One region of the Serratia sp. Res13-Sevr-LER1-36-b genome, then DNA from elsewhere that is predicted to be linked to it. Evidence: predicted binding sites of a transcription regulator. Region 1 holds the regulator's gene; the other holds the start of a gene.

Region 1 (7,919 bases):
GCAGATGCTGTTGGGCTTCTTCCAGCGTTTTCACGCCGCCGTTGATCGCAATGGTCAGCGCCGGGAAGTCACGTTTCAACTGATAAACGCGCGGATAGTCCAACGGAGGGACTTCGCGGTTTTCTTTCGGGCTCAGGCCAGAAAGCCAGGCTTTACGGGCATGAATGGTGAACATATCGCATTCCCCACGCCCAGCAACGGTAGAGATAAAATCGTACAGGAACTCATAGCTGTCCTGGTCATCGATGCCAATACGGGTTTTAACCGTCACCGGGATCGACACCACGTCGCGCATCGCCTTGATACAGTCGGCCACCAAGGTCGCCTGCCCCATCAGACAAGCACCAAACATGCCGTTTTGTACCCGATCTGACGGACAACCGACGTTTAGGTTGATCTCGTCATAGCCACGCTGCTCCGCCAGTTTGGCGCAGTGCGCCAATGCTGCCGGATCGCTCCCCCCTAACTGCAATGCCACGGGGTGTTCTTCCTCGCTGTATGCCAGATAGTCACCTTTACCGTGGATGATCGCACCGGTGGTCACCATTTCTGTGTACAGCAGCGTTTCCTTGCTCAGCAGACGATGGAAGTAACGGCAATGGCGATCGGTCCAGTCCAACATAGGAGCAATGGAGAAACGATTGGCGGCGTATTGGGTGTTGTTAATATCTTTCGTCATGCTGAGTTACTGGCTACCTGATAAGTCCGGGACTCGACAACCGACGCGCTGTGCCGATGCCGCAAACGGCTATTATAACGACAATCCACGCTCTTGGGAAAATCGTCGTTCATCCTGATTAGGATCTCAGAGCGATAACGTTTTCACACGACCTTATTCCAATTGTCGGATCACGCGGCACGGCTGCCCAAGCGCCAACACGTTAGCCGGAATATCCTCGGTCACCACGCTGCCCGCGCCGATGGTGGTGCCATCACCAATGGTGACTCCAGGCAGGATCACTACGTTGCCGCCAATCCAGACGTTACTGCCAATCACCACCGGCCTGGCTGAGGTATGGAACGGAAAATCGGCATTGCCGGTAAACCGCTCACTGGCCTTGAGAGGGTGGCTTGGCGTGTAGATTTGCACGTTCGGGCCAATCAGCGTGTTATCGCCAATGGTGATGGTGTTGCAGTCAAGAAACACCGCATTGACGTTGATAAAACAGTTCCTGCCAATGCTGATATGCTGCCCGTAGTCGCACCAGAACGGTAATTCAATCCAGCTGTCATCCCCCCAGGCCGCAAGCAGCTCACGCAACAGACGCTGTTTCTCTTCAGACTGATGTGAATCCAATGCTGTGAGCTGTTTAGTCAGGCTCCGCGCCCGATGGTACATGGCAATCAGCTCATCATCACGACTGTTATATACCTCGCCGCGCAGCAATTTCTCTCTTTCTGACATCCCAGGCTCCTGAAAGGTTTGGCTCCATATGGGTTATACCGCCGTGCCCGAGTGGAACCTATGACATAAAGCGGCAAACCGTGACCTGCATCTCATTCTGCCTAGTCTTGCTGCGGAAAATCGCCCTATTAGCCGCGTTATCCAGGGAAAGCGGGGCAACCCTCGGCGATTGCGTTGAAACATGATAAAATCGGCTTCTTTGCATAGCCGGATAATTGCCATGAACTCAACCAACCAGGAAAAGCTGCTCGCGCAGGCTGAACAACTCTGTCAGCAACGCAACGTGCGACTGACCCCGCAACGGCTGGAAGTGTTACGCCTGATGGCTGAGCAACCCGGCGCCATCAGCGCTTACGATTTGCTGGATTTACTGCGTGTGGCAGAACCGCAGGCCAAGCCACCTACGGTCTATCGTGCACTGGATTTCTTGCTGGAACAGGGGTTTATCCACCGCGTTGAATCGGCAAACAGCTATGTACTGTGCCACCACTTCGAACAACCTATGCATACCTCTGCCCTGTTTATCTGCGATCGCTGCGGACAGGTCACGGAGCGTACTACCGAAGGGGTGGAAGAAACCTTGCAGAAACTGGCTCAAGAATCAGGGTTTGTGCTGCGGCACAGCGTAGTGGAAGCCCACGGTCTGTGTTCTGGCTGTGTGGTGGTAGAAAATTGTGAGAACCAACACGATTGCGATCATGACCACAGCATTGTGGTAAAGAAAAAATAAGCGGATTAGATTGCAGGAGGGAGCGGGTACATCCTTGTTCCCGTGGCCGTGGCAGGGGGGAAATCTGCCAGGCCGGATGGTGTCGTAGCGCCGCAATACTCAGCGGCTCATCGCGCTACCAACGATACTTGCTGTGTTCTTCCCAGGCTTTGACTTCTTTTTCGGCTGCCTCTTTCTGGTAGCCATAGCGTTCCTGGATTTTACCGACCAGCTGTTCGCGTTTCCCTTCGATCACGGTGATATCGTCATCGGTCAGCTTGCCCCATTTTTCCTTCACTTTACCTTTAAACTGCTTCCAGTTACCGTCGGCTTGATCTTTGTTCATAATCTCTCCGTTACTCTTGGTTGTCAGTTTTAGATAAATCTGGCTGGACTTAACTGAGTCAAATTTAAGGTTATCTAATGCGTCCGTTGCCAATTAAGCGCGGGCTTAATTCGCCAGCCACGTGATTAACTATAGTCACCCATCACGAAAAGCGCTCGAAAAGCAGCATGAAATAGGGTTAGGAAAAGTCTTAATAGCAAAAAACGCCATTAAAACAGTAAGCAAGCGAAGCATAACAGCCCCCGACACATGTAACTAAATGTGAATACCCATCCAGAATCATCAACTAGTCTGGCCTATGTATCGCTAGTTAGGGGATGAAAACCAGGTGCCTTGCACGCTATGACGGTGCCAAACCCAGCCCAAAGCAGCCCCGCGCAGTGCCAGGAATACCGCCAGAGCCAGCCATAAACCGTGGTTGCCTAATACCGGCAGGGTGAACAACGTCAGCCCGTAGCCCACTGCGGCTACCGCCATGCTGTTACGCATTTCTGCTCCACGGGTGGCGCCGATAAACATGCCATCCAGCAGGTAGCACCAAACCCCCACCAGGGGCAGCACTACTTGCCAAGGCAGATAATGATTTGCCAGCGCACGCAATTCCGGCAGCGAGGTTAAGCCCGCCACGATCTGCTGCCCGGCAAACAGATAAATAACGGCAAAACCACAGGCAACCAGGCAAGCCTGCCGACAGGCTGCACGCCATACGTTATGCAGTTGCCGCCCGTCCCGCGCACCATAGGCGTGGCCGGAATGGGCTTCCACCGCGTAGGCAAAACCATCCAGCGCGTAGGCGGTAAAGGTCAGTAAATTCATCAGCACCGCATTCACCGCCACCACTTCTCCGCCCATGCGGGCTCCCAGAATGGTTAACGAGGCGAAACACAGTTGCAGTAATAACGAGCGCAGCATAATGTCGCGGTTAAGTGCCAGCAGGCGGCGCAGATCCCCACGCCAGGCGGTACGCAGCATCGCCAGCGAAATCCCCCGCATGCGTAGTACCCGCCATGCTAACCACAAACCTAGCAGCAGCGTGGAGTACTCCGCAATCACCGTGGCAGCCGCGGCCCCCTGCACGTTCCAACCCAACCCCATCACCAGCCAGATATCCAGCACGATGTTCAGCAGGTTACCGACGATCAGCAAGATCACCGGCGCCCGCACGTACTGAACTCCCAGCAACCAGCCGAGCAGCACCATATTGGCCAACGCCGCCGGAGCGCTCAGCCAGCGGATCTCCAAAAATAGCCTGGCCTGTACCAATACTTCCCGATCGCCCCCCACAATGTTCAGCGCCAAGGTGATCAATGGGGCTCGCAACAGCACAATCGCCAGCCCGGCCACCAGCGCCAACAATAACGGCTGCATAAAGGCGCGAGCCAGCCGGTAGGGATCTTGCGCCCCCAGCGCCTGCGCAGTCAGCCCGGTGGTGCTCATACGCAGGAACAGCAACAACATAAACAGGAAGCTGGTGGCCATTGACCCCACCGCGACCCCGCCAAGGTAGCTAGGGCTATCGAGATGGCCGATAACGGCGGTATCCACCAGGCCAAGCAAGGGCACGGTAATATTGGAGAAGATCATCGGCAACGCCAGACGCCACAGAGCTTTGTCGGTGTTGCTGGTGAAGGCAGAAAGCAGGCGCATGGCGATATGTTCCCGTAAAAGCATGGATTTTAGCGTAGCTTAGAAATGACATCGCCCCAGAGATGGGGCGAAGTTTGCCGTTTTAAAGGGCTGTAATACGAGGTAAAGCGGTTAGATCCAGTCACCGTTGCGGATCACACCCACCGCCAGGCCTTCGATGGTGAAGTTCTGCTGGCGCAGATCGACCACGATCGGTTGGAATTCACTGTTTTCTGGCAGCAGTTCGACGACGTTACCGTGTTTCTTCAGGCGCTTGACCGTGACCTCGTCTTCAATACGGGCGACGACAACCTGGCCGTTGCGTACGTCTTGAGTCTTATGCACTGCCAGCAGATCGCCATCCAGGATGCCGATATCTCGCATCGACATGCCGCTAACGCGCAGCAGGAAATCGGCATTAGGCTTGAACAGTGAAGGATCCACCTTATAGTGCCCTTCAATGTGCTGCTGAGCCAACAGAGGTTCACCGGCAGCCACACGGCCCACCAGAGGTAACCCCTCTTCATCTTCCATCAGCAAGCGGATACCGCGTGATGCACCGGAGATGATCTCGATAACGCCTTTGCGAGCCAGCGCCTTCAAGTGCTCTTCTGCAGCATTTGGTGAGCGGAACCCCAGGCGCATTGCGATCTCGGCACGCGTCGGTGGCATGCCCGTTTGCGAAATATGATCGCGAATCAGGTCGTAGACCTCTTGCTGTCTGGTAGTTAGTGCTTTCATTCCGCCCCCTGTTTGTTTATACAGTCTTGCTGTGAGTATATACAGCTAAGTCTGGATTGGGAACCGAAGAATAAATAAAAATCAGCAGGTAGCGAGCGGGATCGCAACGATGCCTGCCGGTTTTCACGCCAAATGCTGCCAAAGTACCGAAACCCAAACGAACAGCGCCAGAATGATTGCCAGCGATACCGCCGCCGAGCCCATATCTTTGGCCCGCCCGGAAAGCTCGTGATATTCCGTACCCACGCGATCGACAACGGCCTCAATCGCGCTGTTGAGGATTTCGACAATCATCACCAGCAGCACCGAGCCGATCAACAAGATGCGCGCTATCGCCCCCACGTCCAGCCAAACCGCCACAATGATAGCGACTACCGTCGCCACCAGTTCCTGGCGGAATGCGGCTTCGTTCTGCCAGGCAGCGGTTAAACCTTTATAGGAATAGCCCGCAGCTTTAATGATACGCGTCAGGCCAGTTGCTTGATTTGCCATAGTTAAGAACGCCTTTCTCCAAGATGGATCATGTACCCGTCGTGTTGCAGCTGCAACGTTCCAGACAGATTTGCCAGTCCAATCACATTTTTATCGCAGCGCAGTATACAGCAAGGTTGGAATACCTTAATCACCTAGCTATGTCATACCAATGCCGCGAGCGCATGAATGCGCTAGAGCGGCCAATTTGATATCCATCAGGTATAATTCAACTATGTACTTCCATTGCCGTGAACGGCCGTGGATTTCCCAACGCCACAGATCTGCTACCCGGTTTCTGGTATGCTTGCGGCGAATTGCTAACAAGAGGCTTCACGTTGTCATGTCAGGTTGGCGTAAAATCTATTATAAGATATTGAACTTACCACTAAAAATGTTGGTAAGAAGTAAGGTTATCCCTTCAGATCCGGTCACGGAGTTAGGGTTGGATCCCTCACGACCGATTTTGTATGTTTTACCTTATAATTCCAAGGCGGATTTACTCACCTTGCGCACCCAGTGTCTGGCGCAAGATCTGCCCGATCCCCTTAACCCGTTGGAAATCGATGGCACCGTGCTGCCAAGCTACGTGTTTATCCACGATGGCCCACGCGTATTCCGCTATTACACCCCCAAAGAAGAATCGGTAAAACTGTTCCACGATTATCTGGATCTGCACCGCAGCAACCCGGATCTCGATATTCAGATGTTGCCGGTTTCGGTGATGTTTGGCCGCTCCCCAGGGCGCGAAGGCCACGGCACGCCGCACCTGCGCCTGCTGAACGGCGTACAGAAGTTCTTCGCCGTACTGTGGCTGGGGCGCGACAGCTTTGTCCGTTTCTCCAACACCGTGTCCCTACGCCGGATGGCGACCGAGCACGGCACCGATAAGACCATCGCGCAAAAACTGGCCCGTGTCGCCCGCATGCACTTCGCTCGTCAGCGCCTTGCCGCCGTTGGGCCAAGCCTGCCTGCCCGTCAGGATCTGTTCAAAAAGCTGCTGTCCTCCAAGGCGATTGAAAAAGCGATCGAAGACGAAGCGCGCAGCAAAAAGATCTCCCACGAAAAGGCCCAGCAGAACGCAATTGCGCTGATGGAAGAGATTGCCGCCGATTTCTCCTATGAAACGGTGCGCCTGTCCGACCGCGTATTGAGCTGGACCTGGAACCGGCTGTATCAGGGTATCAACGTCACCAACGCCGAGCGTGTGCGTCAGTTGGCGCAGGATGGCCACGAGATCGTCTATGTGCCGTGTCACCGCAGCCATATGGACTATCTGCTGTTGTCCTATGTGCTCTACCATCAAGGGCTGGTGCCACCGCATATCGCAGCGGGTATTAACCTGAACTTCTGGCCTGCCGGGCCGATATTCCGCCGCCTGGGCGCGTTCTTTATCCGCCGCACTTTCAAGGGCAACAAACTCTATTCCACCGTGTTTCGTGAATACCTCGGTGAGCTGTTCACCCGTGGTTACTCGGTAGAATACTTTGTTGAAGGTGGTCGTTCCCGTACCGGCCGCCTGCTGGAACCGAAAACCGGCACCCTGTCGATGACCATTCAGGCCATGCTGCGCGGCGGTACCCGTCCGATCACCCTGGTGCCGATTTATATCGGTTACGAGCACGTGATGGAAGTAGGTACTTACGCCAAAGAGCTGCGTGGTGCGACCAAAGAGAAAGAGAGCCTGCTGCAAATGGTGCGCGGCTTGCGCAAGCTACGCAACCTCGGCCAGGGCTACGTGAACTTTGGCGAACCGCTGCCGTTGACTACCTACCTGAACCAAAACGTCCCGCATTGGCGTGAATCTATCGACCCGATCGAAGCACAGCGCCCAAGCTGGCTGACGCCTGCGGTCAACGATCTGGCGGCTCAGATCATGGTGCGTATCAACAACGCTGCCGCCGCCAACGCCATGAACCTGTGTTCTACCGCGCTGCTGGCCTCACGCCAACGTTCGCTGACCCGTGAGCAGTTGCTTGAGCAGCTGGAATGCTACTTACAGTTAATGCGTAACGTGCCTTATGCACCGGACGCCACCGTACCAACACAAACGCCAGACCAGTTGCTGGATCACGCTTTAAACATGAACAAGTTTGAAGTGGAGAAGGACAACATCGGTGACATCATCATTCTGCCGCGCGAGCAGGCGGTACTGATGACGTACTATCGCAACAATATCCATCATATGTTGGTACTGCCTTCACTGATCGCGTCTATCGTGATGCATCACCGACGCGTGTCGCGCGTTGAGCTGCTGCGTCAGGTCAGCCTGATCTATCCGATGCTGAAGGCCGAGCTGTTCCTGCGTTACGACAAAGAACAGCTAGCCGAAGTGCTGCAACCGCTGATCGAAGAGTTGATACGTCAGCAGCTGATTTGTAGCAAAGGCGATGAGCTGGTGCTGAACCCTGCGCGCATCCGTCCGTTGCAGCTGTTGGCCGCTGGCGTGCGTGAAACCTTGCAACGCTATGCCATCACCATGTCGATCCTCAGCGCCAACCCAAGTATCAACCGGGGTGCCCTGGAGAAAGAGAGCCGCATTATGGCCCAGCGTTTGTCGGTGCTGCATGGCATCAACGCGCCGGAATTCTTCGATAAGGCGGTGTTCTCCACCCTGGTGG
Region 2 (7,919 bases), on a different contig from region 1:
CGCCATCCGTCCACCGACGGTACCACCGGGGGGCGCGCGGTTACGCATTACGCTCACTGCGGCACACCAGCCACAGGATATCGATCGCTTGCTGGAGGTATTGCATGACGTCTGCCATTGATACGGTGAACAAGCAGGCGGTGGCGGCGGCCTTCAGCCGGGCAGCGGCGAGCTACGATACCGCAGCGGTGCTGCAACGGGAGGTTGGTGAACGCTTACTGGGGATGGGGCTGTCTCATCCAGGCCAACAGGTATTGGATGCCGGTTGCGGCACGGGCTATTTCAGCCGTCGTTGGCGCGAGCTGGGCAAGCAGGTCAGCGCGCTGGATCTGGCTCCGGGCATGCTGGCTTTTGCCCGCCAGCAGCAAGCGGCGGATCGCTATCTGCTGGGGGATATCGAGCACATCCCTTTGCCGACCGCCTCGGTGGATATCTGTTTTAGCAGCCTGGTGGTGCAGTGGTGCAGCGACCTGCCTCTTGCGTTGGCAGAGTTGTATCGGGTGACGCGGCCCGGCGGACTGATCCTGTTTTCTACTTTGGCTGAAGGGGCTTTACACGAGTTAGGCGACGCTTGGCAGCAAGTCGATGGTGAGCGTCATGTTAATGACTTCCTGCCGCCAGCTCACATCGCCGCCGCCTGTCATCCCTACCGGCACCAGCTTACGGCAGATTGGCAAACGCTTAATTATCCCGACGTGATGACGCTGATGCGATCGCTAAAGGGCATCGGTGCGACTCACCTGCATCAAGGGCGCGAGGCTGGCCTGCTTTCACGCCAAAGGCTTGCCGCGTTGCAGGCTGCTTATCCTTGCCGGGACGGGCAGTTTCCTCTCAGTTATCATCTGGCTTATGGAGTGATTTATCGTGATTAAGCGCTGGTTCGTCACCGGAACCGACACCGAAGTGGGCAAAACCGTGGCCAGCAGTGCCTTGCTACAGGCCGCCCGCGCGGCAGGATGGCGCTGTGCTGGTTATAAACCGGTAGCGTCAGGCAGTGAGATGACCGATGAAGGGTTACGTAACAGCGATGCGTTGGCACTGCAGAGAAACAGCAGCGTAGCGCTGGATTACGCCGTAGTGAACCCTTACACCTTTGCAGAACCGACCTCGCCGCATATCGTCAGCCAGGCCGAAGGGCGGCCCATCTCGCTAACACGGCTTTCTACCGGTTTACGTCATCTTGAGCAACGTGCAGACTGGCTTTTAGTCGAGGGCGCAGGCGGGTGGTTTACGCCGCTTTCTGAGCATGAAACCTTTGCCGACTGGGTGCAGCAGGAGCAACTGCCGGTGATCCTGGTGGTGGGCATCAAGCTGGGCTGCATCAATCATGCTCTATTGACTGCGCTGGCGATCCAACAGTCAGGTCTGACCCTGGCAGGCTGGATCGCCAATGACGTCACTCCGCCGGGAAAACGACATCAAGAGTACCTTGCCACTCTTTGCCGCCTATTGCCCGCGCCCCTGTTGGGCAAGATCCCACATTTACCGCAGGTAGAGCAGCAGGCATTGGGACAGTATCTCGATTTAACCAGGTTGAACCCTTAACCTGATGGCCCACGGAGGGGCCAGAATCAGTCCGTCAGATAGGCATCAATCAGCCCCTCATCCAACTGCCCCAGCGTGCCATTGGCCACGTTACGGCCTTTATCCATCAGACAGAAGCGGTCAGCCAGATGGCGGGCAAAGGGGAGTTGGTGCTCAACCAGCAAAATGGTCATGCCCAGCTCCTGATTCAGCTTACGGAGCACCAGGCCGATCTCCGTCGCCAGGGAAGGTGACATACCGGCGGTGGGTTCATCCAGGATCAGCAGTTCCGGTTCCAGCATCAGAGCGCGGCCTAAGGCCAACTGCTGTTGCTCACTTTGGCACAGGTCGCCCGCACGGCGCATACGCATCGCCTGCAGCCGGGGGAACAGATTGTAAATGAGGGGGGGCATACGGCGAACCTTGCCACGCCCGGCCAGCAAGGCCACCTGCAGGTTCTCTTCTACGCTCAGTTGGGAAAAAATTTGGCGCCCTTGTGGCACGTAACCAATGCCCAGTAATGCCCGGTTTTCTACCGGCTGTGGCAACAGGTTTTGCGGTGGCTCATCCGCCAACTGCCAGGTCATACTGCCGCTGACGATCGGCAGGTGTCCCATGATGCAATTGATCAGCGTAGTTTTGCCCACCCCATTACGGCCAAGCAACAGGGTGCATTGCCCACGAGGCAACTCAAGGCTGACATCCCATAGCGTATGCTGTTGCCCATAATATTGGTTAACCGCCCGTAAGCTTAACATTTGGCATCTCCTCCAAGACCGATATTCACGTATGGATAACGTTGTCCGCAGCAAGCGGTGTCTCTCCCGGGTGTGGCAAATGCTGTGCTGATTACCCTAATCGCGGCTCAGGCTAAAAAATTGGAAAATGGCGGCTACCGGTCGTTTGGCGGCTCTAGGGGGGCTTTTTGGTATGCAATGAACTTTTTCGCCGAAGATAACCGAGCTGGCTCCGGCCGGTTTTAGCCAGAATGTGCCGGTTCTTCTGCAAGTAACGCCCCGAAACAGGAAATGCAATTCCCAGGCCATCACGCGTTGCGCAACAAAAAAGGCGGTTTGTTATTGCTTTGTTAACTGATTTTGTCCAGTGCTCAGAGGGCTCTGCCAAGGCCAGAAGGTTAACCTGGGCGTTTTTTGCACCGTTACCGTGCGGCATGGCAAGCTGTTGGTGCAAGCCCTAAAGGTTGTTGCCGCAACTTGCAACCCCTGGCAAGCGAAATAGGTAAAAGAAGAATTTTGTTATCACGGCTTTTAGCATTAATCGGCATAACCAAAGCGATAATATTGTCAAAAAATAACTAAAAAACCGGCTCCGTTGACGTTTCATCGGGAAAAGCGTTCTTTCCGCAACTCCCGCCCCCCGTGGGGTAGTGAGAGTTATCCACTATTCCTGTGGATAACCTTGTGCATTATACTTAGAAAAGCGGTGTGAACAGAGAGCGGGCGCGGGTTGTGTGCAGGTTGTCCGCATTCTCGTCTTTTTATTAAATATATTTAATATCAATAAGTTAATTAAAATCAAGCCAGCGGATACCGTTAACGTACCGATGGGCGATTTTTTAGCGTATTGACGGCCAAAAGTTAATTCGTGACGCAATCTGGGGATAACAGGGTGATTGACAATAAAAATGTCATGGTATTGTCACCTTGCCGGTGCGTTCGCGCCCCGTTAACGGACGCAATAGCGTAAATCCGCTTGAAGCTGGTTTTATATCCAGTATCATGGGCACTGGCGGAAATCTTCCGGTCTTTCCATAATTAGGCCGCTACCGTCTGGCCGCAAACCTGAAAGATGATGGGGATATGAGCAAACATTTCAAACTGCATTCCGAATTCAAACCGGCCGGCGATCAGCCGCAAGCCATCCAAAAGCTGGAAGAGGGCCTGGAAGACGGCCTGGCGCACCAAACGCTGCTGGGCGTGACCGGCTCGGGTAAAACCTTTACCATCGCCAATGTGATCGCCGATCTCAACCGGCCCACCATGGTGCTGGCGCCCAACAAGACCCTGGCGGCGCAGCTGTATGGCGAGATGAAAGAGTTCTTTCCCGAGAATGCGGTGGAATATTTTGTCTCCTACTACGATTACTACCAGCCAGAAGCCTATGTGCCTAGCTCCGATACCTTTATCGAGAAAGACGCCTCGGTCAACGAACATATCGAGCAGATGCGCCTGTCGGCCACCAAAGCGTTGCTGGAGCGGCGTGACGTAGTGGTGGTGGCTTCGGTTTCCGCGATCTACGGCCTGGGCGATCCGGATTTGTACCTGAAAATGATGCTGCACCTGACCAAGGGCATGATCATCGATCAGCGTTCGATCCTGCGCCGTCTGGCCGAGCTGCAATATACCCGCAACGATCAGGCTTTCCAACGCGCCACCTTCCGCGTGCGTGGCGAAGTGATCGACATTTTCCCGGCAGAATCGGACGAGTTGGCGCTGCGCGTTGAGCTGTTCGACGAAGAGGTCGAACGCCTGTCGCTGTTCGATCCGCTAACCGGCCAGATTGAGCAGGTGGTGCCACGCTTTACCATCTACCCCAAATCTCACTACGTTACCCCGCGTGAACGTATCGTGCAGGCGATGGAAGAGATCAAGGTAGAACTGGCCCAGCGGCGTAAAGTGCTGCTGGAAAACAACAAGCTGTTGGAAGAACAGCGTTTGACGCAGCGTACCCAGTTCGATCTGGAAATGATGAACGAGCTGGGTTACTGCTCCGGTATCGAAAACTACTCGCGCTATCTTTCCGGGCGCGGTGAGGGCGAGCCACCGCCAACCCTGTTCGACTACCTGCCCGCAGACGGATTGCTGGTAGTGGATGAATCCCACGTCACCATCCCGCAGATCGGCGGTATGTTCAAAGGCGACCGCTCGCGTAAAGAGACGCTGGTGGAGTACGGCTTCCGTTTGCCTTCGGCGCTGGATAACCGGCCGATGCGTTTTGAAGAGTTTGCCGCTGCGGCACCGCAAACTATCTACGTGTCCGCCACGCCGGGCAAATATGAGCTGGAGAAATCCGGCGGCGATATTATCGATCAGGTGGTGCGCCCAACCGGCCTGCTGGATCCGATCGTCGAAGTGCGCCCGGTGACCACTCAGGTGGACGATCTGCTTTCTGAGATCCGCAAGCGCGTGGCCATCAACGAGCGCGTACTGGTCACCACGTTGACCAAGCGTATGGCAGAAGACCTGACGGAATACCTGGAAGAGCACGGGGAGCGGGTGCGTTACCTGCACTCGGACATCGATACGGTAGAACGTGTCGAAATCATCCGTGATTTGCGCCTGGGCGAGTTTGACGTGCTGGTGGGAATCAACCTGTTAAGGGAAGGCCTGGACATGCCAGAGGTATCGCTGGTGGCGATCCTGGACGCGGACAAGGAAGGGTTCCTGCGTTCTGAGCGCTCACTGATCCAGACCATTGGCCGAGCGGCGCGTAACCTCAACGGTAAAGCGATCCTGTATGGTGACAGGATCACCGATTCAATGGCCAAGGCAATCGGCGAAACCGAACGCCGCCGCGCCAAGCAGCAGGCGCATAACGAAGCCAACGGTATCGTACCTCAGGGCCTGAACAAGAAGGTTTCGGATATTCTGCAACTTGGGCAACCAAGCAGCCGTGGCAAGCACAAAGGGAAGGGCAAAGCGGCAGAGAGCGCGGCGCAATACAAACTGCTCACCCCCAAAGCGCTGGAGCAAAAAATCCAGGAATTGGAGGCACAGATGTATTCCCATGCGCAGAATCTGGAGTTCGAACAGGCCGCTGCGGTGCGTGATGAAATCCACCAACTGCGCGAGCAGTTTATCGCGCTATCATAGTGAACCCAAGGGGCGTGGTATGCGCGCCCCGGTAAATTTTCTTGCCGTACGCCCGTTTGCTGATTAAGGTGTGCGCCCCAAGTATTGAGACGAGTAGCCGCCATGACCGCAACCCCATCCCCATCCAAAGACCCGTTACACGGTATTACGCTGGAGCAACTGCTGAACAAGCTGGTAGCCCAATATGGCTGGAACGGGCTGGCAGAGCGTATTCGCATCAACTGCTTCAGCAGCGATCCGAGCATCAAATCCAGCCTCAAGTTCTTGCGCCGCACCCCGTGGGCACGCAAGCAGGTGGAAGATCTCTACATCGACAGCGTTAGCGATAATCCTTGGCTCCGTGGCCAAGATTAATCGCGGCTAGCTAGCTGCACCAACGCGGTATCCAGCGCCTGGCGTAATAGCAGGCGATCGTGGCGATACGGGATATCGCTGGCTTCCAGCGGTTGTTGCACCACAATGCGATCCTGCATGGCGCTGGTATCCACCGCCGGGCCAACGATCACTGCGTCAATCATTTTACGGCCGATCTTCTCTTCCATCAGCGCCAGTTTGTCTTGCAGCGTCAGTGCGGCTGCCGCGACGCTCAGTTCGCGGCCCAGATTACCGATATACACCATATTGGCGCTGCTGCGTCGCAGAGCCTGAGTCAGATCCTCAAGCAGCAACAGTGGCATCAGGCTGGTAAGAAAACTGCCTGGCCCGATCAGGATCAGATCGGCCTGCGCGATCGCCTCAACCGCTTCACGGGTGGCGTGTACCGGCGGCGAGAGCATCAGCTCTTGTGGCATGATCCTTAGCTGATCGATATTCACTTCGCCGTAGACCTGGTGCCCCTCATGATCGTGGGCCATCAGATCGACCGGCTGTTCCGACATCGGGATCAGCGCCGCGTCGATCTTCAGCAGACTACGCACCAGATTGATCGCCTCCAGCGGGCGCACGCTCAGATGATCCAAGGCTTTCAGCATCAGATTCCCCAGGTTATGCCCCGCCAGCTCCCCGTTGCCGCTAAAACGGTATTCAAACATCGCTGAGGCGACGCTAGGCTCGGTAATCAGCTGATTGAGGCAATTACGGGTGTCACCCCAGGCAATGCCGCCTTCAGAACGGCGGATGCGGCCGGTAGAACCGCCGTTATCGGTGGTGGTGACAATGCCGGTCAGGCGAGAGCCCAACGACGACAGCGAAGACATCACACGGCCAAGGCCGTGACCACCACCTAATGCCACGACGCGATCAAGATCGGCCAGGGTACGGTTGCGCATAAAATTCCTTAACTCAGGGTAGGTAGACTGCCTGCATAAAGTAGCGGATTTGGCACAAAAACGCGATAAAGAGTGCGATTTGCGTGATTCTGGTCAATTCGCTGGCATAACGGTTGTTTATTATGGTTATCCAGACCTGAGAGGGTGAAAAACCGCTGTATACACAAGTATATAGCGTGAATCCACATTGGCTATCGCGGCTGTTTAGCGCTAGAATTCTCGGGAAAACCACGGTTTCGTTCCGGCTACTTGAGGTAGCGGGAATGGGATCAAAACTCCTAGCCTTGGTACCTACGTTGTTCTTTGGAGCGATAGGGTATCCTGGCCGTGGCGAAGTCAGCCACCAGGGTGCAGAGTGGAAACGCTCGCATCTCCCGTATTTGGAAGGTGTTACAGGTGCCGCAACTTATTGATGCTTTTGAGCGCAAATTTTACTATTTGCGCCTATCGATCACCGACGTGTGTAACTTTCGTTGCACCTACTGTCTGCCGGATGGCTATAAGCCGAGCGGCAGCCCCAAGACCTTCCTCTCTCTGGATGAAATTCGGCGCGTCAGCCGAGCCTTTGCCGAACTGGGTACCGAAAAGGTACGCCTGACCGGCGGTGAGCCTTCTTTACGCCGCGATTTTACCGACATCATTGCCGCCGTGCGCGAAAACCCAGCGATCCGAACCCTGGCGGTGACCACCAACGGCTATCGCCTGGCACGTGATGTAGCCAGTTGGCGTGATGCGGGCCTTACGGCGATTAACGTCAGCGTAGACAGCCTTGACGCACGCCAGTTTCATGCCATCACCGGCCAGGACAAGTTCCGCCAGGTGATGGAGGGCATCGATGCCGCCTTTACCGCCGGTTACAGCAAGGTGAAGGTGAATGCAGTGCTGATGCGTGATGTCAATCACCAGCAATTGGGCAGCTTCCTTAACTGGATCAAGGATCGGCCAATCCAACTGCGGTTTATCGAACTGATGGAAACCGGTGATGGCAGCGATCTGTTCCGCAAGCACCATGTGTCTGGCGAAGTGATCCGCCTGCAGTTGGAACAGCAGGGTTGGCAGCGCCAAGTCCGTGGCCGCAGTGATGGCCCGGCACAGGTATTCAGCCACCCGGATTATCAGGGCGAGATAGGGCTGATCATGCCGTACGAAAAAGATTTCTGTGCCAGTTGCAACCGCCTACGGGTTTCCGCCATTGGCAATCTGCATCTGTGCCTGTTTGGTGAGCAAGGGATTACCCTGCGCGATCTGCTGGCGGATGACAGCCAGTTGGAACAGCTGAAAATGCGCATTCAAA

Evidence for each region. Region 1 encodes LexA, which represses DNA repair genes until DNA is damaged. Its sites were predicted from a motif close to TNCTGTATGTACATACAGNA; they were not measured.
Region 2: the regulator LexA is predicted to act here: its motif matches at 3,242-3,261, upstream of uvrB (excinuclease ABC subunit UvrB).

What each region holds. Positions count from the first base shown of each region.
Region 1 covers NZ_JADACK010000019.1:155,156-163,074, forward strand. Annotated here, with positions in the region: gene dusA (tRNA dihydrouridine(20/20a) synthase DusA) at 1-679, opposite strand, end outside; gene IMQ33_RS14030 (sugar O-acetyltransferase) at 833-1,405, opposite strand; gene zur (zinc uptake transcriptional repressor Zur) at 1,626-2,135, shown strand; gene IMQ33_RS14040 (CsbD family protein) at 2,251-2,460, opposite strand; gene dinF (MATE family efflux transporter DinF) at 2,767-4,107, opposite strand; gene lexA (transcriptional repressor LexA) at 4,219-4,827, opposite strand; gene IMQ33_RS14055 (diacylglycerol kinase) at 4,951-5,319, opposite strand; gene plsB (glycerol-3-phosphate 1-O-acyltransferase PlsB) at 5,642-7,919, shown strand, end outside.
Region 2 covers NZ_JADACK010000037.1:114,118-122,036, reverse strand. Annotated here, with positions in the region: gene bioF (8-amino-7-oxononanoate synthase) at 1-121, shown strand, start outside; gene bioC (malonyl-ACP O-methyltransferase BioC) at 105-872, shown strand; gene bioD (dethiobiotin synthase) at 865-1,545, shown strand; gene IMQ33_RS21615 (ABC transporter ATP-binding protein) at 1,572-2,282, opposite strand; gene uvrB (excinuclease ABC subunit UvrB) at 3,345-5,357, shown strand; gene IMQ33_RS21605 (VF530 family DNA-binding protein) at 5,460-5,711, shown strand; gene yvcK (uridine diphosphate-N-acetylglucosamine-binding protein YvcK) at 5,708-6,625, opposite strand; molybdenum cofactor riboswitch at 6,889-7,031, shown strand; gene moaA (GTP 3',8-cyclase MoaA) at 7,022-7,919, shown strand, end outside.